Regions from separate parts of the Comamonas jiangduensis genome, predicted to be linked through region 1. Evidence: predicted binding sites of a transcription regulator. Region 1 holds the regulator's gene; the other holds the start of a gene.

What was found. Region 1 encodes sigma-54, which starts transcription at its own class of promoters, with help from an activator protein. Its sites were predicted from a motif close to TGGCANGNAANCTGCTTT; they were not measured.
Region 2: a site for sigma-54 is predicted at 8,601-8,618, ahead of QEP12_RS04830 (P-II family nitrogen regulator). Genes of this name have one in related genera too.

Annotation. Positions count from the first base shown of each region.
Region 1 covers NZ_JARXOV010000006.1:186,695-197,693, reverse strand. Annotated here, with positions in the region: gene QEP12_RS07245 (malate synthase G) at 1-1,730, opposite strand, end outside; gene QEP12_RS07240 (LysR family transcriptional regulator) at 1,970-2,902, shown strand; gene QEP12_RS07235 (DUF2214 family protein) at 2,899-3,345, shown strand; gene QEP12_RS07230 (YdcA family protein) at 3,366-3,692, opposite strand; gene argS (arginine--tRNA ligase) at 3,780-5,489, shown strand; gene QEP12_RS07220 (SPOR domain-containing protein) at 5,522-6,172, shown strand; gene QEP12_RS07215 (thiol:disulfide interchange protein DsbA/DsbL) at 6,229-6,876, shown strand; gene lptA (lipopolysaccharide transport periplasmic protein LptA) at 6,992-7,630, shown strand; gene lptB (LPS export ABC transporter ATP-binding protein) at 7,630-8,400, shown strand; gene QEP12_RS07200 (RNA polymerase factor sigma-54) at 8,464-10,047, shown strand; gene QEP12_RS07195 (THUMP domain-containing class I SAM-dependent RNA methyltransferase) at 10,224-10,999, shown strand, end outside.
Region 2 covers NZ_JARXOV010000004.1:123,256-134,254, reverse strand. Annotated here, with positions in the region: gene lplT (lysophospholipid transporter LplT) at 1-673, shown strand, start outside; gene QEP12_RS04870 (DMT family transporter) at 734-1,615, shown strand; gene QEP12_RS04865 (hypothetical protein) at 1,690-1,881, opposite strand; gene QEP12_RS04860 (glutathione peroxidase) at 2,032-2,532, shown strand; gene QEP12_RS04855 (ProQ/FinO family protein) at 2,578-3,315, opposite strand; gene glcF (glycolate oxidase subunit GlcF) at 3,510-4,754, opposite strand; gene QEP12_RS04845 (YoaK family protein) at 4,770-5,540, opposite strand; gene glcE (glycolate oxidase subunit GlcE) at 5,544-6,677, opposite strand; gene amt (ammonium transporter) at 6,827-8,182, opposite strand; gene QEP12_RS04830 (P-II family nitrogen regulator) at 8,209-8,547, opposite strand; gene QEP12_RS04825 (YifB family Mg chelatase-like AAA ATPase) at 8,753-10,291, shown strand; gene QEP12_RS04820 (LysR family transcriptional regulator) at 10,292-10,999, opposite strand, start outside.

The DNA of each region.
Region 1 (10,999 bases):
CGCTCGGTGTCGGCACTGGTTTTTTCCAGCTCCTTTTGCACCTCTGCCACGTTCACCTGGTGGTAGTGCAGCGCATGCAGCGTCGCGCCGGTGGGCGAGGGCACCCAGGCGGTGTTGGCACCCGACTTGGGGTGGCCAATCTTTTGCTCCAGCATGGCCTTCATCAGGTCAGGCATGGCCCACATGCCCTTGCCGATCTGGGCACGGCCGCGCAGGCCCATGGTCAGGCCCACCAGCACGTTGTTGCGCTCGTACGCAGGCAGCCAGGCGCTGGCCTTCATGTCGGCCTTGCGCACCATGGGGCCAGCGTGCATGGCGGTGTGCATTTCATCGCCCGTGCGATCCAGGAAGCCAGTGTTGATGAACGCCACGCGTGCAGGGGCTGCGGCAATCGAGGCCTTCAGGTTGGCGCTGGTGCGGCGCTCTTCGTCCATGATGCCCAGCTTCACGGTGTTGGGCTTGAGGCCCAGCAGTTGCTCCACACGGCCAAACAGGGTGTCGGCAAACGCCACTTCGGCGGGGCCGTGCATTTTGGGCTTGACGATGTAGACGCTGCCGGTGCGGCTGTTGCGAATGCCGTTGGCACCGTGGCCCTGCAGGTCGTGCATGGCGATGGCGGTGGTGACCACGGCGTCCAGGATGCCTTCCGGAATTTCTTTGCCTTCTGAGCCCCACAGGATGGCGGGGTTGGTCATCAAATGGCCCACATTGCGCAGGAACATCAGCGAGCGGCCGTGCAGCTTGACGGGCTGACCGTCTGCACCGGTGTAGATGCGGTCGCCGTTCAGGCCACGGGTCATGGTCTTGCCGCCTTTTTCAAAGGACTCGGTCAGCGTGCCCTTCAAAATGCCCAGCCAGTTGCTGTAACCCAGTACCTTGTCTTCGGCATCCACCGCAGCCACGGAGTCTTCCAGGTCCAAGATGGTGGAGACGGCGGCTTCCACCACCACGTCGGCCACGCCCGCAGCGTCGGTCTGGCCGATGGGGGTGGACTTGTTGATGATGATGTCGATGTGCAGGCCGTGGTTCTTCAGCAGCACCGAAGTGGGCGCAGCCGCATCGCCTTGGTAGCCGACGAACTTGTCCGCATCCTTCAAGCCCGTGGTGTTGCCGTTCTTCAAAGTCACGACCAGCTTGCCGCCTTCGACCTGGTAAGCCGCCGCATCTTTGTGCGAGCCCGCAGCCAGGGGCACGGCCTGGTCCAGGAAGTTGCGTGCAAATTCAATGACCTTGGCGCCGCGCACGGGGTTGTAGCCCTTGCCCTTTTCGGCGCCGCCTTCTTCGCTGATGGCGTCGGTGCCATACAGCGCGTCATACAGGCTGCCCCAGCGCGCGTTGGCGGCGTTCAGAGCGTAGCGCGCGTTCAGGATGGGCACCACCAGTTGGGGGCCAGCCATGGTGGCCAGCTCGGCGTCCACGTTTTCGGTGGTGGCCTTGGCGTCCTTGGGCGACTCGACCAGATAACCAATCTGTGTCAGAAATTTTTGGTAGGCCGCCATGTCGGTGATGGGGCCGGGGTTGGCCTTGTGCCAGGTGTCCAGCTCGGCTTGCAGGCGGTCGCGCTCGGCCAGCAAGGCAGCATTCTTGGGGGCCAGATCGGCCACCAGTGCATCAAAGCCTTTCCAGAAGGCGGCAGCATCGACGCCGGTACCGGGCAGAACCTGCTCGTTGATGAAAGTGTGCAGTTCGTTGGCAACTTGCAAGCCGTGAACTTGGGTGCGTGCAGTCATGGTGGTAACCCCCTTGGATCAGTAGAAAACCAGAGCCCCAGTATTTGGAGCCTTACTCCCACTGTATTGCAAAGTTTGGAGTTAATAAATTGGGCAAAAAGCTTATAACTGATGACTTTTATGCAAAAGTGGGCAACACTTCAGGCATCTGCTGTACGGAAGAATGTGCAGAAAACATAGCTGCTAGCGCTTGATTTATAAGCGTTAGAGGCCAATTTGGTTCATAAATTATTTGTGCCATGGACAAACTCAAAGCCTTCGAGTCCTTTGTCTCGGTTGCGACCAAAGGCAGTTTGACGGCCGCCGCCAAGGCCGAAGGGGTGGCGCCGGCCATCATGGGGCGCAGGCTGGATGCGCTGGAGGCGCACCTGGGCGTCAAGCTCATGGTGCGCACCACGCGCCGCATCAGCCTCACGCACGAGGGCAGCGCTTTTTTGGAAGACTGCCAGCGTCTGCTGAGCGATGTGGCCAATGCCGAGGCCAGCGTTTCTGCAGGCGGCGTCAAGGCCACCGGGCATTTGCGCATCACCGCCCCGGCAGGGTTTGGCCGCCGCCATGTGGCACCGCTGGTGCCGCTGTTCCACGACCTGCACCCCGATGTCACCATCTCTTTGAACCTGAGCGACCGCGTGGTTGATTTGGCCGGGGAAGGCTATGACTGCGCGGTGCGGGTGGGGGATTTGCCCGATTCCTCGCTGATCAGCGTGCGCATGGCGGACAACCGCCGCCTGTGCGTGGCCACACCGGCTTACCTGCAGGCCTATGGCACGCCCCACCACCCGTCCGAGCTGGCGCAGCACCGCTGCCTGACGCTGTCGAGTGACGCCTCGCAAACCCGGGGCTGGGCCTTTCGCCTGCCCAGCCGCGATGGCGGCACCGAGGTGGTGCACTTCAAGCCCACAGGGCCGCTGGATTGCTCCGACGGCCAGGTGCTGCATGACTGGTGCCTGGGAGGCTGGGGCGTTGCATGGCGCAGCACCTGGGAGGTAGAGTCAGAAATTGCAGCGGGTCGTTTGCAGGAGGTGCTGGCGGAATTTGCCGCGCCACCCAACGGGATTTACGTGGTGTTTCCACAGCGCAAGCACATGACGCTGCGCTTGCGCCTGTGGATGGACTACCTCAAGGGGCAATATGAACGCCCTGAGTTTTGGAGCAAGGGGATAGCGCGATGACTTGGGAAGCAATTTTGGCCAGCCTGCACCTGGTGGCCATTCTGACGGCGGTGGTGTTTCTCTCCAGTGAGGCGGCGCTGTGCCGTGCGGAGTGGATGAATGCTGCAGTGGTGCGCCGTTTGGCCAGGCTGGACATGATTTACGGCCTGGCCGCACTGGCCCTGCTGCTGACGGGTATTGCCCGCATCGTCTGGGGTGCCAAGGGCATGACGTGGTACGTCAGCCAGCCGCTGTTTCACCTGAAGATGCTGCTGTTTTTTGTGGCGGCCATCTTGTCGCTGCGCCCCACCTTCACCATCCGCAAGTGGCTCAAAGCGCTGGATGGGGCGGGCACCTTGCCCCAGCCCGAGGCGGTGCGCGCGGTGCGCACGTGGATCATGGTGCAAGCCCACATCATTCCCGTGATCGCGGTGATTGCCGTGTTCTGGGCGCGGGGCATGTAGCCCAGTGTGGGCAGGTACCTTTAGCGGCGCACATAACTTTTGCGCCCACTGTCTGAGAGGCAATAGCGCCCGCCGCGTGGGCCGGTACATACCGCACCGCTGCGGCAGCTGCAGCTGCAGCTGGTGTCGGTAGCGGCCGGGGCCTGGAAAGCCCGCGCCGCAGCAGGGGCGCGGGTATCGCTACAAATTTTGCGTGATGCGCTGAGGGAGCCGTCTTTACAGACAAACTGGCTGCCCATGCAATGGTCGATGCCCCCTTTGCGCCCTGAGCATGGGGTGTTGGCGCCGTAGCTCTGGAAGGCCACGCCCAGCAGCAAGCAGGCCAGCGCACAGCGTGAAGTTTGCACAACCATCTCCCTGACGTTTATCGGATGCCCTGTATGCGTGTTTTCAAGGCTTGGGCAGATTGTGCCCTGCGCACGTAAAATCGCCCGATGCTTTCTGTCAAACAAGAATTGCTCGCCGCGCTGGCGGCTGAGCTCGAAACCCTTTCGCTAGGCGCCGGCGCACGCGCTGCGTTTGAAAACCCCAAAGTGGCAGCCCATGGCGATTTCGCTTGTACGGCAGCCATGCAACTGGCCAAGCCCCTGAAGGCCAATCCCCGGGCACTGGGCGAGCAGCTGCAAGCCGCTCTGATGGCCACAGCACCTTTCCAGCAGTGGGTAGACGCGATTGAGATCGCAGGCCCCGGCTTTTTGAACATTCGCCTCAAGCCCGCCGCCAAGCAAGAAATCATCCGTGAAGTGCTGGGCCAGGCCGAGCAGTTTGGCTATCAGGCCGACCGCGGCGAAAACATCCTGGTGGAGTTTGTGTCTGCCAACCCCACTGGCCCGCTGCACGTAGGCCACGGCCGCCAGGCGGCCATTGGCGACGCCATCAGCAACCTGTATGCCACCCAGGGCTGGAAGGTGCACCGCGAGTTTTATTACAACGACGCGGGCGTGCAGATTGATACCCTGACCAAGTCCACCCAGTTGCGCGCCAAGGGCTTCAAGCCCGGTGACGATTGCTGGCCGACCGACAGCGACAACCCGCTGGCCAAGAACTTCTACAACGGCGACTACATCGCCGACATCGCGGCTGCTTTCCTGGCCAAGGAAACCGTGAAGGCCGATGACCGCGAGTTCACCGCCAACGGGGATGTCGAGGACTACGAAAACATCCGTAACTTTGCCGTGGCCTATCTGCGCAACGAGCAGGACAAGGACTTGCAGGCGTTCAACCTGAAGTTCGACGAGTACTACCTCGAGTCCAGCCTCTACACCAATGGCCACGTGGCCGACACGGTGCAGCGCCTGATCGCCAGCGGCTACACCTATGAGCAAGACGGCGCGCTGTGGCTCAAGTCCACTGAGTTTGGTGACGACAAAGACCGCGTGATGCGCAAGTCCGACGGCCACTACACCTACTTCCTGCCCGATGTGGCCTACCACATCCAGAAGTTCCAGCGTGGCTACGGCAAGGTGGTGAACATCCAGGGCACGGACCACCACGGCACCATCGCCCGCGTGCGCGCGGGCTTGCAGGCGGCCAATGTGGGTATTCCCAAGGGCTACCCCGACTACGTGTTGCACACCATGGTGCGTGTGGTGCGCAACGGTGAAGAAGTGAAGATCAGCAAGCGCGCCGGATCTTACGTGACGCTGCGCGACCTGATCGAGTGGACCAGCAAAGACGCTGTGCGCTTCTTCCTGCTCAGCCGCAAGCCCGATACCGAGTACACCTTCGACGTGGACCTGGCCGTGGCGCAGAACAACGACAACCCCGTGTACTACGTGCAGTACGCGCATGCGCGCATCCAGTCCGTGCTGCGTGCCTGGCAAGAAGCTGGTGGCGCGGGTGTGGCTGCGCTCAAGGATGTGGATCTGTCTGCACTGGAGGGGCCTCAGGCCCAGGCGCTGATGCTGCTGCTGGCCAAGTACCCCGAAATGCTGACGGCCGCCGCCGCTGGCAACGCCCCGCATGACGTCACTTTCTACTTGCGAGATTTGGCTTCCGCCTACCACAGCTACTACGACGCAGAGCGTATCTTGGTGGACGACGAGGCCGTGAAACTGGCGCGTCTGGCACTGGTCGCTGCGACTGCGCAAGTGCTGCACAATGGCTTGGCTGTGCTGGGTGTGAGTGCACCCGAGCGCATGTAAGCGAAACAACAAGCAACGTGACAGGCGGTTTTATGGGTAAGCAGCAGCGTGGTGGCACCATCTTGGGGCTCATCATTGGTTTGATCTTGGGCTTGGGCATTGCGCTGGGCGTGGCGGTGTACGTCACCAAAGTGCCAGTGCCTTTCCTCAACAAGGGCGAGCACCGCGACATCGAGAAAACCGAACAGGAGCGCAACCGCAGTTGGGACCCCAATTCGCCGCTCTACGGCAGCTCGCCTTCACGCGCGCCCCAGGCGCCTGCTGCGGCAGCGCCAGAAGCGCCTGGCACTTCGGTAGCCACTCCCCCGGTTGATCCGGTTGCCAAGCCGCCAGCGGCTACGGCAGACCCGCTGGGTGATTTGGCCAAGGCGCAGGTCAAAGCCTCCGATGCCAAAGCTGCGGCAGAAGCCAAGGCGGCCGCCAGCACCGCCAACGCTGGCTCGGACGGATTTAGCTATTTTGTCCAGGCTGGCGCGTTCCGCACCCAAGGTGATGCGGATGCCCAGCGTGCCAAACTCGCGATGCTGGGCTGGGAAGCGCGCATCAGTGAGCGTGAGCAAAATGGACGCCCGGTGTTCCGCGTGCGCGTGGGCCCTTTCGCCAAACGTGGTGATGCGGAGCAGCTGAAGCAAAAATTGGACGGCGCTGGGGTGGATTCGGCCTTGGTGCGCGTGCAGCAATGAACTTTTTGAGCGACCTATGCTCAATACCAACCATATCTCGTGAAGGAGTCTCTTTGATGCAACGCCGCCAGTTCTCTTTGGCCGCAGCCACTGCTGCAACTTCCCTGGCTTGGGGTGCCAACACTGCATTCGCGCAGCAAGCGGCCCCCAAGGAAGGCAAGGACTATGTGCGCCTTTCCAAGCCTGCACCCACCGAAGCCCCCGCAGGCAAAGTGGAAGTGGTGGAGTTCTTCTGGTACAGCTGCCCGCACTGCAACGACTTTGAGCCCACTTTTGCGGCCTGGAAGCAAAAAGCCCCGGCCAACGTGGTCGTGCGCCGCGTGCCGGTGGCGTTCAACGCCAGCTTCGTGCCCCAGCAAAAGCTGTACTTTGCGCTGCAGGCCATGGACAACTTTGATGCCATGCACGTCAAGGTATTCCGCGCCATTCACGTAGAGCGCAACAAGCTGGCCAAGGATGAGGACATCTTCAACTGGGTGGCCAAGCAAGGCGTGGATGTGAACAAGTTCAAGGAAATCTACAACTCGTTCAACGTGTCCAGCCAAGTGCGCAAGGCCACCGCGCTGCAGCAAGCCTACGACGTGGAAGGTGTGCCTTCCATGGGCGTGGCCGGCCGCTATTACACCGATGGCCCGCGCGCAGGCAGCATGACCAACGTGCTGAATGTGGTGCAGCATTTGGTTGCACAAAGCGCCAACGCGTGATGCAGACAGGGTTGCCAGCCCTTGCACAGCCACAAAGCCCGCCTTGTGCGGGCTTTTTTCATGGAAAACGAGCATGCATGACTACAATGTGCTGCAAGAAACGTGCCCTGCCCACATGACACCCAAACTCCTCACCTGCCTCTTGTTGACCGCCTTTGTCGGCGTTTCCGGTATTGCGCACGCCGAGCGTGCTGACCGTGACAAGCCCATGAACATTGAAGCGGATGCCTTGCGCCATGACGAGCTCAAGCAAACCAGTGTGTTCACCGGCAATGTGGTGATGACCAAGGGCTCGATCGTGTTGCGCGGTGCGCAGCTGGATGTGCGCCAAGATGCACAGGGTTACCAGCATGGCGTGGTCAAGGCAGAACCCGGCAAGCGTGCGTTTTTCCGGCAAAAGCGTGATACGGCGCCTGGCGCTCCTGAAGAGTTTGTCGAAGGCGAGGGCGAGGTCATTGAGTACAACGGCCAGACCGATGACGTGAAGCTGATTCGCCGTGGACAGTTGCGCCGCTATACCGGTGGCAAGCTCAGCGACGACATCATGGGCAGCGTCATCACCTATAACAATCTGACCGACGTGTTTACCGTAGATGGTGAAAAGCGCAGCAATGAGCCCTCGTCGGCACCCGCAGGCTCCGGGGGCCGCGTGCGCGCTATTTTGGCGCCCAAGGCCACCGCTGCCCCATCACCCTCGACCGCCCCAGCGCAGCCCTTGCAGCCTTCCGGCACCCTGAATTTGCAAGGAAAGTAATGGCTGAGCAGACCCAAGACATCGCAGGCACCAGCAAGCTGGAGGCCCGCCATCTGGCCAAGTCGTACGGCAGCCGCAAGGTGGTCAAAGACGTCTCCATCACGGTGCAAAAAGGTGAGGTGGTGGGCTTGCTGGGGCCCAACGGCGCTGGCAAAACCACATCGTTTTACATGATTGTGGGCCTGGTGCGCAGCGACGGCGGGGATGTGCTCATCGACGGCCACTCGGTGGGCAATATGCCCATCCACCAGCGCTCGCGCCTGGGGCTGTCGTACCTGCCGCAAGAAGCGTCGATCTTTCGCAAGCTGAATGTGGAAGACAACGTGCGTGCCGTGCTGGAGCTGCAAAAAGACGCAGCGGGCAAGCCGCTGTCGTCGGCAGAGATTGAGGTGCAGCTGAGCAAGTTGCTGCAAGAGCTGCGCGTCGAGCATTTGCGCATGTCGCCCTCGCTGGCGTTGTCCGGCGGTGAGCGCCGCCGTGTCGAGATCGCGCGGGCGCTGGCGACCAACCCGCGCTTTATCTTGCTGGACGAGCCTTTTGCCGGTATCGACCCGATCGCGGTGATCGAGATCCAGCGCATCATCGGCTTTCTCAAGGAGCGCGGCATCGGCGTGCTGATTACCGACCACAACGTGCGCGAAACCTTGGGCATTTGTGACCACGCGTTCATCATCAGCGATGGCACGGTGCTAGCACAGGGAACGCCGCAGGAGATTGTCGAAAATCCGGATGTGCGCCGGGTCTACCTCGGCGAACACTTCCGCATGTAACCTTCCTCAGCAGCGTTATCAAAAACAACAAGGGTCGAGAGAGCACAAAGAGGGAGTACAGCGTTGAAGCCAGGTTTGTCACTGCGGGTCTCACAGCATTTAGCACTTACGCCGCAACTGCAGCAATCCATTCGCCTCTTACAGCTATCGACGCTGGAGCTGTCCCAAGAAGTTGAGCAGATGCTCGACGACAACCCTTTCCTCGAGATCGCGACCGAGGATGCGCCGCGTGAAGAATTTGGCCTCGACAGTGCCAATACCGCCCCGCAGGGGGATGCGGATACGGCGGACGACTCTCCATATTCCATAGCTGACAGCGCAGGCGCAGCAAGCGCTGAAGGCTCAAAAGACCAAGAATTTTCAGCGCCGGAAAGCGATGTGCCCAATGACTGGGAAGGCGACGGCAGCGTGGACATGTCGTCCTTCGATGAGGGTGAATGGGGCGGTGAGGCCTCCGCACGCGGCCAGCGCAACGACGATGACGACGCGCCCACCGCCTTGGACTTGGCGGGCAGCCACGAGTCGCTGACCGATTTTCTGCACCAGCAGGCGCTGTCGCTGCGCCTGTCCGAACTCGACCGCTACGCCCTGAGGTTTCTGATCGAAAACCTCAACGACGACGGCTACCTGGAAGATTCGCTGCAGGAGCTGGCCGAGGGGCTGGCTGGCACCGACGATCTGGAGCAGTTGGACGAGCTGGTGCACCGCTTCACGGTGGCCCTGCGCCTGCTGCAGTCGCTGGAGCCGGTGGGTGTGGGCGCTCGCGATCTGGCCGAATGCCTGCGCCTGCAGCTGTTGCACCTGCACCGCGAGGACCCGCAGGACGAGCTGCTGGAGGTGGCGCTGCAGGTCTGCGCGCAGCCGCTGGACATGCTGGCGCGGCGCGATGTGCGCAAACTGATGCAGGCCTGTGGCCTGCCCGAAGCCAAGGTGCGCGCCGCGCTGGGTGTGATTGCGCGGTTGGAGCCCAAACCGGGGCGGCGCTTTGCCGATGTGGAGCGCCACATCATCGTGCCCGATGTCATCGTCAAGAAAACGTCGCGCAAGGGGGGCGATGGCCTGGCGCAGTTCAGCGTGCAGCTGAACCCGGATGTCATGCCGCGCCTGCGCGTGCACGATGTGTATGCCAACGCCCTGCGCAGCCACAAGGGCAGCGACGGGCACGCCGGCCTGCAGCAGCGGCTGCAGGAGGCGCGCTGGTTCATCAAGAACGTGCAGCAGCGCTTTGACACCATCTTGCGCGTGTCCAAGGCCATCGTTGACCGGCAAAAGAACTTCTTCGTGCATGGCGAGCTGGCCATGCGCCCGCTGGTGCTGCGCGACATTGCCGATGAGCTGGGCCTGCACGAATCCACCATCAGCCGCGTGACCACGGCCAAGTACATGGCCACGCCGCACGGCACCTATGAGCTGAAATTCTTCTTTGGCTCCGGGCTGGGCACGGAGACGGGCGGCAATGCCTCCAGCACCGCGGTGCGGGCCTTGATCAAACAGTTTGTGGCGGCCGAAAACACCAAAAAGCCGCTGTCGGACAGCCAGATTGCCGAGATGCTCAAGGAACAAGGCATTGAATGCGCGCGCCGCACCGTGGCCAAGTACCGCGAAGCGCTCAAAATTGCACCAGCGAACCTGCGCAAGGCGCTCTAAGCACGCGCAGCGCCGGGTTGATACCTGTGCAGTAGCGCAGGTCGGCACGGCCCTTTAAAATTACCTCCTAGAACATCATCGAGAACGCAGCGGCTGACGCTGCGTTTTTGCTTTCAGCGGGAGTCTGCCGGCAGCCACACCACGGCGAGGCGGCTCGCGTATGCTGGACCCCTGCTATGAACCAATTGCATTTGTTTTTGCCCTGCGCCGCTGGCGTTGAGGGTTTTCTGGCCGACGAAGTGCGCGCTATTACGGGCGTGGGCAAGGACGACGTGCTCACCGGCCGGGGCGGTGTCATGGTGCGCGCCATGTGGCGCGACGCCATGCTGCTCAATCTGCACAGCCGTCTGGCCCAGCGGGTGCTGGTGGAGCTGTCGTTCACCGAGTACCGCAGCGAGAACGATCTGTACCGCGCTGCCAGCGAGGTGGCTTGGGAAATTTGGTTCACGCCCAAAGAAACGTTCAAGATCGAGGTGACGGCCCAGCACAGCCCGCTGACCAGCCTGAATTTTGCGGCCCTCAAGGTCAAGGATGCGATTGCCGATCGCTTCCGCGCCAAGCGCAACGGCGTGCGCCCCAGCGTGGAAACCCACCACCCTGACGTACGCGTGCACATGCACCTGACCACCGACACCTGCACGCTGTACATGGACACCACGGGCGAAGCGCTGTTCAAGCGCGGCTGGCGCGAAGACAAGGGCGATGCACCGCTCAAGGAAACCCTGGCCGCCGCCATGATTGCCGCCACGGGCTGGAACCCGCATGGCCCCAATCCACAGCCGCTGTACGACCCCTGCTGCGGCTCGGGCACGGTGGTGATTGAGGCCGCACAAATCGCCCGCAAGATTCCCGCTGGCATCTTGCGCCGCTTTGCGTTTGAAAAGCTGGTGCCGTTCCAGCGCCATGTGTGGGAGCAAATCCTGGATGAGGCCGAGGCCCAAATTTTGGATGA
Region 2 (10,999 bases), on a different contig from region 1:
GCGGCTCACCAACGCCTTGGCCTTGCTGCCCGATTTCTGGGATTGCAATGCCCGCCTGTGGCGCGACAAGCTGGGGCAAATTTCGCTGTCCACCACCACGCTGTTTTGGGGCGTGTCGGGCAATCTGCGCTACATCGTGCTGGCCTGGGCCGCCGTGGCGCTGGGCTATGGCACCACACAAGCCTCGGCCTTGGTCGGCGTGGTGGCGATTGGCACGGCAGCGGGCGCGGTGCTGGCGTCCATGCGCATGCGCCTGCAGCACGCCACCCGCGTGATTCCCATGGGCATTGCCATGGGCTTGCTGGTGATTTGCATGAACTTCATCAGCAACCTGTGGGTGGCCGTGCCGTTCCTGATCGTGCTGGGCGGCTTGGGCGGCTATCTGGTGGTGCCGATGAATGCGCTGCTGCAGCACCGTGGCCACAACCTGATGGGCGCGGGCCGCTCGATTGCGGTACAAAACTTCAACGAGCAGGCTTGCATCCTGGGTCTGGGCCTGTTCTATAGCCTGAGCACCATGTGGGGGTTGTCGGCCTATGGCGCGATCACCGGCTTTGGCTTGGTGGTGGCCTTCACCATGTGGCTGATCCGGCGCTGGTACCTGTACAACTGCCGCAACCACGGCGGCGAAGTACGGCGCCTGCTGAACGTGGCCCGCCACGACCACCACTAAAAACTCCCTTATTCATAGCTACCGGCGCAGGTACTACCTGCGCCGGAGTCATTTTTAGCCATGCATTCTGCTTTGCCATATTTGTCCCTGCTGTTCAACGCCATGGTGTGGGGCCTGGCTTGGTGGCCCTTCCAGACCATGCACGCCCAGGGCCTGGTCGCGCCCTGGGCCACCAGCATGATTTACGGCCTGCTGGCCGTGGGCACCGCACTGTGCGTGCGCAGCAGCTTGCCGGGCTTTTTCTCGCACCGCGTGCTGTGGCTGCTGGCCCTGTCGTCCGGGCTGACGAATGTGGCCTTCAACATGGCGGCCTCTACCGGGGATGTAGTGCGCGTCATCTTGCTGTTCTACCTCATGCCCGCCTGGACGGTGCTACTGGCCTGGCGCTTTTTGGCCGAGCGCCCTACCGCTGCCGGGCTGCTGCGTCTGGTGCTGGCCTTCAGCGGCATGGCCCTGGTCATCCTTCCGCAAGGCACGGGGCTGAGCCGTTTGACGGCCGACATCGGCCTGCCCGAGTGCCTGGCCCTGTTCGGCGGCTTTTGCTTTGCCTGCACCAACGTGATCTTGCGCCGCAGCTTCCACACACCCAGCATGTCGCGGGTGCTGGCCATGTTTATTGGCTGCATGAGCGTGGGGCTCATCACTGCCAGCACGGGTTTTGCCACGGGGTACTTCCCGGCCATTCCGGCGCCCAACCCCGTGTGGGTGAGTTGTGCCCTCGGCATGGGGGTGCTGGTCGGGGTGGGTTCATGGGCGCTGCAGTACGGCGCGGCCCGCGTGCCCACCGGCACCACCTCACTCATCATGCTGTCCGAAGTGCTGTTTGCCAGCAGCTCGGCGTGGCTGCTGGGCGCTACGGAACTGACCCTGCGCATGCTCATGGGTGGGGTGCTGATCGTCGGTGCCGCACTGCTGGGGGTGTTGCAGAGCAATAAGCGCTAGGCCGCCTGGCAGCCATCAAAAAAACCGCCCGTGGCCTTCATAGTCACGGGCGGTTTTTTGATGGGTTACCGGCTTCAAGGTTTTTCTGCGGCTGCCGGAGCAGATGCAGGCGCAGCTGCTTCAGGCAACAACTCCGCCACTGGCGTGGCGGGCCGGCTGTGGGCCACGTAAAAACCATAGCCCATGCCGCTCAACAGCACGATGGCAGAAAGAATCAATGCCGGAATGCCGTCTTCCAGCACATAGGGCAGCAATCCGCGTTGCATGGTGCACCTCCTTGATCGTGTCTTGCAATATGCGCTAAAAATTTACTCCAGATCACGCCACAACTCAAATCACACCCGTCCGTGCGGGCCACGGCAGCGCGGCAGGTGGTGGCAAGATGCATGCCTTCCCTGCTTGCTCCAAGGCCCACCATGACGAGCTTCTACGATTTTTCCGCCACCCGTATCGACGGCCACAGCCACGCTCTGTCCGATTACCGCGGCAAGGTGGTACTGGTGGTCAACACCGCCAGTGCGTGCGGCTTTACGCCGCAGCTGCAAGGCCTGCAGCAGCTGTACCAGCGCTATGCCGACCAAGGGCTGGTGATTCTCGGTTTCCCCTGCAACCAGTTTGGCCAGCAAGACAAGGGCAGCAACGCCGAGATTGCCAGTTTTTGCCAGCGCAACTATGGTGTGGACTTTCCCATGATGTCCAAGGTTGATGTGAATGGCGCCCACGCGCACCCCTTGTTCACCTGGCTCAAAGCCCAGACACCGGGCATTTTGGGCACCGAGATGATCAAGTGGAACTTCACCAAATTTCTGCTGGGCTGCGATGGCCGCGTGTTGCAGCGCTTCGCCCCCAGAGACACGCCGCAAAGCCTGACCCCAGCGATTGAAGCGGCCTTGCAAGCCCGCCCCACCGAAGCATGAAAAAAGGAGCCCTGGAGCTCCTTTTTACTGGGTGCAATCTGCCAATCAGGCTTGCGCTGCCTGCAACTGGCTGGCACGGTGCAGCTGGCGCATCACCGCGCGGGCATCCATGCCGTACATCTCTGCAAACGCACGGATATCACCGGAGCCGCTGGCCACGTAGGCACGCTGCACCGCCTCGGCCTTGGCGTCTTGCTCGGCCACTTCATTCAGCGCAGCATCCAGCAGCGCCTGGGTGGCTTCATCGCGCACTTGCACGCGTTCTGCATAGGCTTCACGGCTCAAGCCTGAAGCCACAAAGGCCTGCGCCATGCGGCGGCGCAACGTCGCTTGCAGATCCTGACCTTCACGGGGCTTTTTGCGCTTGAACACCTCCACCAGCGCATGGAACACGTGCTCGGGGGCCATGGCCTCCACTTCCTTGCCGTCCAGACCATGGCGGGCAGCGCCCGAAGCCACGGCATTCAGGTAGCGCGTGGAACGGGTGTGGATGGACAGCGCCAGCTTCAAGCCGGCCTTGTCCAGCGCTTCGCCGTGCAAAGCCAGCAGGTCTTGGAAGATGCCGCGCTTGAGCGGCAGCACATTCTCACCAAACAGCACGGGGTGCAGTTGCGCCAGTTGCACCAGCACGGGGTGCAGCTCACGCGCAGGGCGGGCCGCCGGTTTGCCAGCCGCAGCATTGCCACGGCCACGACCGCCACGCTGGTTGGGGCGGCGGTCTGCGCTGGCAGGTGCTGGCGCAGGCACAGCGTTGTCAACAGTGGTGGTCACAGATTCAGTCATGGGCGAAGGGCCAATACGAGAAAAATCAAAGCCGCGATGATGCCAGCATTGCGGGCTGCGTGTGAACCTGCTCCCCTATGACTGCATCGGACTTATTCCATTTCCCTGCTTTCGGGGTGCAAAACTGCGCTGCAGACCTTGCTGCAGCCAGGCCGGGCAAGAGGTTCAAAGACAGGGTCAATGCAGCAACGGCATCAGGCCTGCAAGGCTTCATCCAGCACTTCCACCCAGTGGCGCACGGGCACATCGGTGCCACTTTGCAAATGCACAATGCAGCCGATATTGGCCGACAAAATGGCCGCAGGCGCCGCCACTGCGTCGTCCAGTGCTTTCAATTTGCGATCGCGCAAGGTTTTGGAGATCACGGGCTGCAACACCGAGTAGGTGCCCGCAGAGCCGCAGCACAGGTGGGACTCGGTGCGTGCCGTAGTCAGCTGAAAGCCCAGCTTGGCCAGATTGCTTTCCACCACGCCCTTGAGTTTTTGCGCGTGCTGCAGCGTGCATGGCGGGTGGTAGGCCATGGGTTGGGGGTTGACCTGCACCCGGCCTTGCAGCTTGTCGGCCAGCTCCGGCAGCAAGGCGGGCAGCAGCTCGCTCAAATCCTTGGTCAGGGCGCTGATGCGCGCTGCTTTCTCGGCATACGCTGGCTCATGGCGCAGCACATGGCCCCAGTCTTTGAGCATGGCGCCGCAGCCCGAGGCATTGCTGACAATCGCCTCGACCTCGCCCGCTTGCACCGCAGGCCACCATGCATCGATATTGGCGCGCATTTGGGCCTTGCCGCCGTCGTGGTCGTTGAGGTGGAACTTCACCGCGCCGCAGCACTGGCTTTGCTGCACCAGCACGGTTTCAATGCCCACCGCGTCCAGCACGCGTGCGGTGGCGTAGTTGATGTTGGGCAGCATGGCAGGCTGCACGCAGCCCATGTGCAGCAGCACCTTGCGGGCATGACTGCGGCTGGGCCACACGCCGTGTTCGCTCTTGGGTGGCACCTTGGCCTGAATGCTTTCGGGCAGCAGGCTGCGCACCGATTGCCCCAGCTTCATGGCTGGCGCAAACAGCGGTGAGGTCAGCCCTTCTCTGAGCGCCCAGCGCTGCAGGCGCTCACCCATGGGGCGCTTGACCTTTTCTTCCACCACTTTGCGGCCAATGTCCACCAGGTGGCCGTATTGCACACCGCTGGGGCAGGTGGTTTCGCAGTTGCGACAGGTCAGGCAGCGATCCAGGTGCTCTTGCGTGGCGCGGGTGGGCTGCTGCCCTTCCAGTACCTGCTTGATGAGGTAGATGCGGCCACGCGGGCCGTCCAGCTCATCGCCCAGCGTTTGGTAGGTGGGGCAGGTGGCGGTGCAAAAGCCGCAGTGCACGCATTTGCGCAAAATGGCTTCGGCCTCTTGGCCCGCCAAGGTGCCAAGGTATTCGGGGGCGAGATTGGTTTGCATGGGGTGTCTCTTTTTTTAGTGGTCAGAAGCTGGCCCTTGCCAGCGTTGGCGCCAATGTTTTGCATCGGCCCACAGCGGTGGCAAAGACACCGCCATCAATAACAGCGCCAGCGGCACCACGCAGACAAAACCCCAGCGCTGAAAGCCCAGAGCCCCTGCGATGCCACCGGCTAAAAACATGGCCAACAGGCCGCTAAACAGCCGCACCCGCGACCAGTTGGCATGCACTTGTTGCGGGGCTTCACGCCCTGCACGGTTCCAAAACAGCATCTTGCCCAGCTCAATGCCCAAGTCCGTCACCACCCCTGTCATGTGCGTGGTGCGGATGGTGGCGTGCGACATCTTGGTCAAGGTGGCGTTTTGCACCCCCATGGTGAATGACAGCAGCAGCACCGTCAGTGGCACGGCAAACCAGGTGGTCCAGTGCGTGGTCACCGCACCCACCAGGCCGAAAACCAGCACCAGCAGCGCCACCAGCAGCAGCGGCAGCGCATAGGTGCTGCGCAAATGCATGTGCCGCGCCCAGTTCACCAAGATGGCCGACACGGCCGCGCCGGTCATGAAGGCCAGCAGTGCGCCCAGCGCCGACAGCACCAGCGCTGTGTTGCCCAGTACCAGGTTGTCGGCCAGCATGGACACGAAGCCCGTCATGTGTGAGGTGTACAGGTGCAACACCATGAAGCCGCCTGCGTTGATGGCACCGGCATTGAAAGCCATCAAGTAGCCCAGTGCACGGTTGGTGGCACCAGTGCGGTGGGAGCTTGTGAGATGGCGCAATCTGCGCATGGCTCACCCTTGAGCCATGGCACGCCCGGGATTGAAGATACCGGCCGGGTCAAACGCCTGCTTGAGTTGTGCGTGGATGCGCTGCATGGCTGCAAGTTGTGGGTCAAAAATGGCTTCCGCGCTTATCTGGCCTGCGCTTTCAGCTCTAAAGAGTGAAGCGCTCCCGCCCACTTGCTGCGCCAGCGCCTTGAGGGTGGCGCCCATGCTGCGCGGGGCTTGCACCCAGCGCAAGCCACCGTGCCATTCCACCAAAGGTGCGGCCACCCCAGCAGGCAGCGCCAAGGCTGGTGCCGTTTGCGGCACCGACAAGCGCCACAGGCAGTCCGTGGCAGCACGTGCGCTGAACCAGGGCAGTGTTTGCTCGCGGCATGCTATCCAATTTGGAGCTGCCTGCGCCGCATCCATGCGGGTTCCGCCCATGTTGTGGCATGCCGCTTCGACGGCTGCCACCGCACCACGCAGCCGCACGTACAGCGTGCCCACGCCGTTGTCTTCGACCCAGCAGCTGGCGTTCAGCGGCAAAGGCTGGCCGCCCCACTGGTTCAGGCGCTGCAGCGCTTCGGCCTGGCTGATGCCTTCAAAGCGCAGCGTGGCTTCACCCGGTGCCACCGGCAGCACTTTGAGGCTGACTTCGGTGATCAAGCCCAGCGTGCCCCAGCTGCCCGCCATCAGGCGCGACACGTCGTAACCGGCCACGTTTTTCATCACCGTGCCGCCAAAGCGCAGCAGCTCGGCTTGGCCGTTGATGATTTCAATCCCCAGCACAAAGTCACGCACGGCACCCACGCTGGCACGGCTGGGGCCACTCCAGCCAGCAGCCACCATGCCGCCTACGGTGGAAACATCCCCCTCCACACCAGCAAAGTGCGGGGGCTCAAAGGCCAAGCATTGGCCTTGCTCAGCCAATGCGGCTTCCAGCTCCGCCAAGGGCGTGCCGGCGCGCACCGTCACCACCAGCTCGCTGGGCTCGTAGCTGACGATGCCGTGCAAACTGCGGGTGTCCAAAATAGCGCCCTGCAACTGCAAGGCATGAAAGTCTTTGCTGCCGCCCCCGCGAATGCGCAGTGGCGAAGAATCAGCAACGGCAGCGCGTACGCGCTCAAGCGTCTGGTGAAGGGCGGTATCCATGGGCTGAATCGTAGCCGCCTCACGCGGATTTGCCTGCGCTGACCATGTGAATTTTTTGAATGCCCACCGTGAATCAGACTGTGAGGGCCAAAAAAAAGCCGCCCCGAAGGGCGGCTCTGGTACCTCCAGCAGGCACTGCGCCTGCCTGCGCACTCTGCTTAACGGTTGTAGGCGGACTCACCGTGGGTGGTGATATCCAGACCTTCGCGTTCCGCATCTTCAGCCACCCGCAGACCCACCAGGACATCTGCGATCTTGAAGCAAATGAAGGAGACCACACCGCACCAGACGATGGTGACGATCACGCTCTTGAACTGCACCCACACTTGGTGTGCCATGTTGAAGCCTTCGGGCTCCACGCCGCCCAGGCCGGCAGCGCAGAACACGCCGGTCAAGATGGCACCCAAGATACCGCCGACACCGTGTACGCCAAATACGTCGCACACATCGTCCACCTTCAGCAGGCGCTTCAGACCCGAAACCCCCCACAGGCACAGAGGGCCAGCAATCAAGCCCATCACGATGGAGCCCATGGGGCCCACAAAGCCTGCCGCAGGCGTGATGGTGACCAGGCCCGCCACCGCACCCGAGGCCGCACCCAGCATGGAAGGCTTACCCTTGTGCAGGCCTTCGGCCACGATCCACGCCACGGCTGCTGCGCCGGTCGCCAAGATGGTGTTGATGAACGCCAGACCCGCAATCCCGTTGGCTGCGCCGGCCGAGCCCGCGTTGAAACCAAACCAGCCCACCCACAGCAGCGATGCACCCACCATGGTCAGTGTCAGGCTGTGCGGGGGCAGGGCTTCTTTGCCAAAGCCGATGCGCTTGCCCACCATGTAAGCACCCACCAGGCCCGCCACGGCGGCGTTGATGTGCACCACGGTGCCGCCCGCGAAGTCCAGCGCGCCGTCTTTGGCCAGCAGGCCACCGCCCCACACCATGTGTGCCATGGGGATGTAGCTGAAGGTGAACCACAGCACAGAGAAGATCATCACGGCCGAGAACTTGATGCGCTCGGCAAAAGCACCCACGATCAGCGCCACGGTAATGGCTGCAAAGGTGGACTGGAAGGCCACGAACACATACTCCGGAATGGTCGCCAGCGTTGCAGAGAGCGTGTCCGGGGTAATGCCTGCCAAGAAAATCTTGTCAAAGCCGCCAAAGAACTTGCCCTCACCACCAAAGGTCAGCGAGAAGCCGTAAATGGCCCACAGCACGGTAATCAGCGAGAAGATGGTGAACACCTGCGCCAGCACGGACAGCATGTTCTTGGAGCGCACCAAACCGCCGTAAAACAGCGCCAAACCGGGGATGACCATCAGGATCACCAGCATGGTGGAGGTCAGCATCCACGCGGTGTCACCCGCGCTCAGTGCAGGAGCGGCTTCGGCCGCAGTTTCCACCACAGCCTCAACGACGGCAGCCACCGCGGGGGCCGCCTCTTGGGCCCAGGCACCGGTTGCTGCGGCCATCAGGCCCAGACCCAGTGCAATTGCAGGGAGTGATTTTTTCATGTCAGTCTCTTGCCTCAAGGGTTGCGTTACAGGGCATCGTTGCCGGTTTCACCGGTACGGATACGCACGACCTGCTCCAAGTCATACACAAAAATCTTGCCGTCGCCAATCTTGCCGGTGCGCGCGGCACCTTCGATGGCTTCAATGACTTGCTCGAGCACCGCGTCATCGACGGCAGCTTCCAACTTCACTTTGGGCAGAAAGTCCACGACATATTCCGCGCCGCGGTACAGCTCGGTGTGACCTTTTTGGCGGCCAAAGCCCTTGACCTCGGTCACGGTAATACCCTGTACACCAAGCTGCGACAGGGCTTCTCGCACCTCGTCGAGCTTGAAGGGCTTGATGATGGCTGACACCATTTTCATGAGACGTTCCTCCGGGAAGCGGGAAGTTGTAAAAAGTGTTGTGACAAGCCCTTTAAGCAGGGAGCGTGCCAACCAGCGGGCTTGGTGCAGCGCGGCCGGGCGTCCTACAGTGGCAAACGTGGCAATCGCCTCGAAGCACCAAGTTGGTGCAGCCGGATGGGACGTTTGCTGCTTTTTTACGCACTGTTTTAGGGAGAAACACGCCATGAGTTTGGCCTGCGTGCAAAGCCGGGCGCTTTTGGGGCTGCAAGCGCCGTCTGTCACCGTGGAAGTGCATTTGGCCAACGGACTGCCCAGCTTCACTTTGGTGGGGCTGGCCGAGGTTGAAGTCAAAGAGGCGCGGGAGCGCGTGCGCTGTGCGATTGCCAACAGCGGGCTGGAATTTCCCACCAACAAGCGCATCACCGTCAATCTCGCGCCGGCCGACCTGCCCAAGGACAGCGGACGTTTTGACCTGCCGATTGCCTTGGGCATCTTGGCGGCCAGCGGGCAAATCGATGCCACGCGGCTGCCCGGCTGGGAATTTGCGGGAGAGCTGTCGCTCTCGGGGGAGCTGCGCCCGGTACGCGGCGCGCTGGCCACCAGCCTGGCCTTGCAGCTGCAGCACATTCAGACCCGCTTGGTGTTGCCCATGGAAAGCGCGGCAGAAGCGGCCTGCGCGCCCCAGGCCGAGGTCTATGGCGCCCAGCATTTGCTGGACGTGGTGGCCCAGCTGCTGCCGCCCTCCGCATCGCCGGATGCCAGCAACGCGCCAGGCTGGCACAAGCTGCCCACCCCGCCACGTGCGCGCTTGCAGGGGACTGCCGACATGGGCGAAGTCAAGGGCCAGACGCCCGCCAAGCGGGCGCTGGAAATTGCCGCAGCAGGTCAACACGGCGTGCTGCTGGTGGGGCCGCCGGGCTCGGGCAAATCCATGCTGGCCCAGCGCTTTGCCAGCATCCTGCCCCCGATGACCGAGCAAGAAGCTGTAGAAAGTGCCGCGATTGCCAGCCTGTGCGGGCGCTTCAAAGCCGAAGAATGGGGGCTGCGCCGCACCGCCAGTCCGCACCATACGGCCAGCGCCGTGGCGTTGGTGGGCGGCGGCTCACCCCCAAAGCCAGGGGAGATTTCCTACGCCCACTTTGGCACTTTGTTTTTGGATGAATTTCCGGAGTTTTCACGCTCGGCGTTAGAGGCTTTGCGCGAGCCCCTGGAGACGGGCCGCATCACCATTGCCCGCGCGGCGCACAGCAGCGAATTTCCGGCCCGCTTTCAGTTGGTGGCGGCCATGAACCCGTGTCCCTGCGGGTTTTGGGGCAGCGCACAGCGCGCTTGCCGCTGCACGCCCGATCAGGTGGCGCGCTACCAGGGCAAGCTCAGCGGGCCGCTGCTGGACCGTATTGATCTGCATGTGGAAGTGGCCCACCTGCCCGCCGAGCAGTTGCTGACCACGCGCCAGGGCGAGGCCAGCGCCGCCATCCAAGCCCGCGTCACCCAGGCGCGGGCCATGGCCTTGGCCCGCCAGGGCTGCAGCAACCAGATGCTGCAAGGTGATGCGCTGGACCAGCACCTGCAACTGGACGAAGCCGCCGCCCAGCTGCTGCGCAAAGCCGCCGACCGTTTGGGCTGGAGCAGCCGCGCCACCCACCGTGCGCTGCGCGTGGCGCGCACGATTGCCGATCTCGCAGGCAGCCCCAGCGTGGCGAGTGCCCATGTGGCCGAGGCCATGCAATACCGCCGTGCCCTGCTGCACACGGCGACGTGATTAGATCGGTGTGGCTGCGGTCGCGACCATCGTCACTGCAGCACCCTCCATTCCCAGCTGCTGCACCAGGGCGCGCAACTGCGGCGACCAGCCCTGGGGCTGCGGCGCCACCAACCACGTGTCGACCACGCCAATCTGGCTGCGCAAGGGCTCCGGCAGCGGCGTGCAGTGAATGCCAAAGCGCGCTTGCTGCGTGTGCATCAAGGCACGGGGCATCAGCGCAAAACCCATACCTGCGGCCACACAGCCCAAGATGGCATCGAGCGTGCCCATCTCCATGATGCGTGCCGACGTAATGCCCTGGCTGGCCAGCAGCAGCTCAATACGCTGGCGGTAGCTGCAACCTTGGCGAAACGCCAAAAACGGCGTGCGCAGCAACATCTCCGGGCTGGGCAAGCCGGGCAGCGGCGTGGGGCTGACCAGCACCAGTTCTTCTTGGAACACCTGCTGCCCCCACCAGCGGGGCTGCGGAGGTTGGCCAGCCACAAAAGCACAGTCGAGCAGGCCGCGCTGCAAATCCTCCAGCAAACTTCCCGTCGGCCCGGTACGCAGTTGCAAATCCATGTGGGGCTGGGTTTGGTACAGCTGCGCCAACACCGGCGGCAGGCGCAAGGCGGCGGTGCTTTCCATCGCCCCTATGCGCAAGCACCCTGCGGGTGGCGCGCTGCCGGCAAACAGCGCGCAGGCTTGGTCATGCGTTTGCAGCAG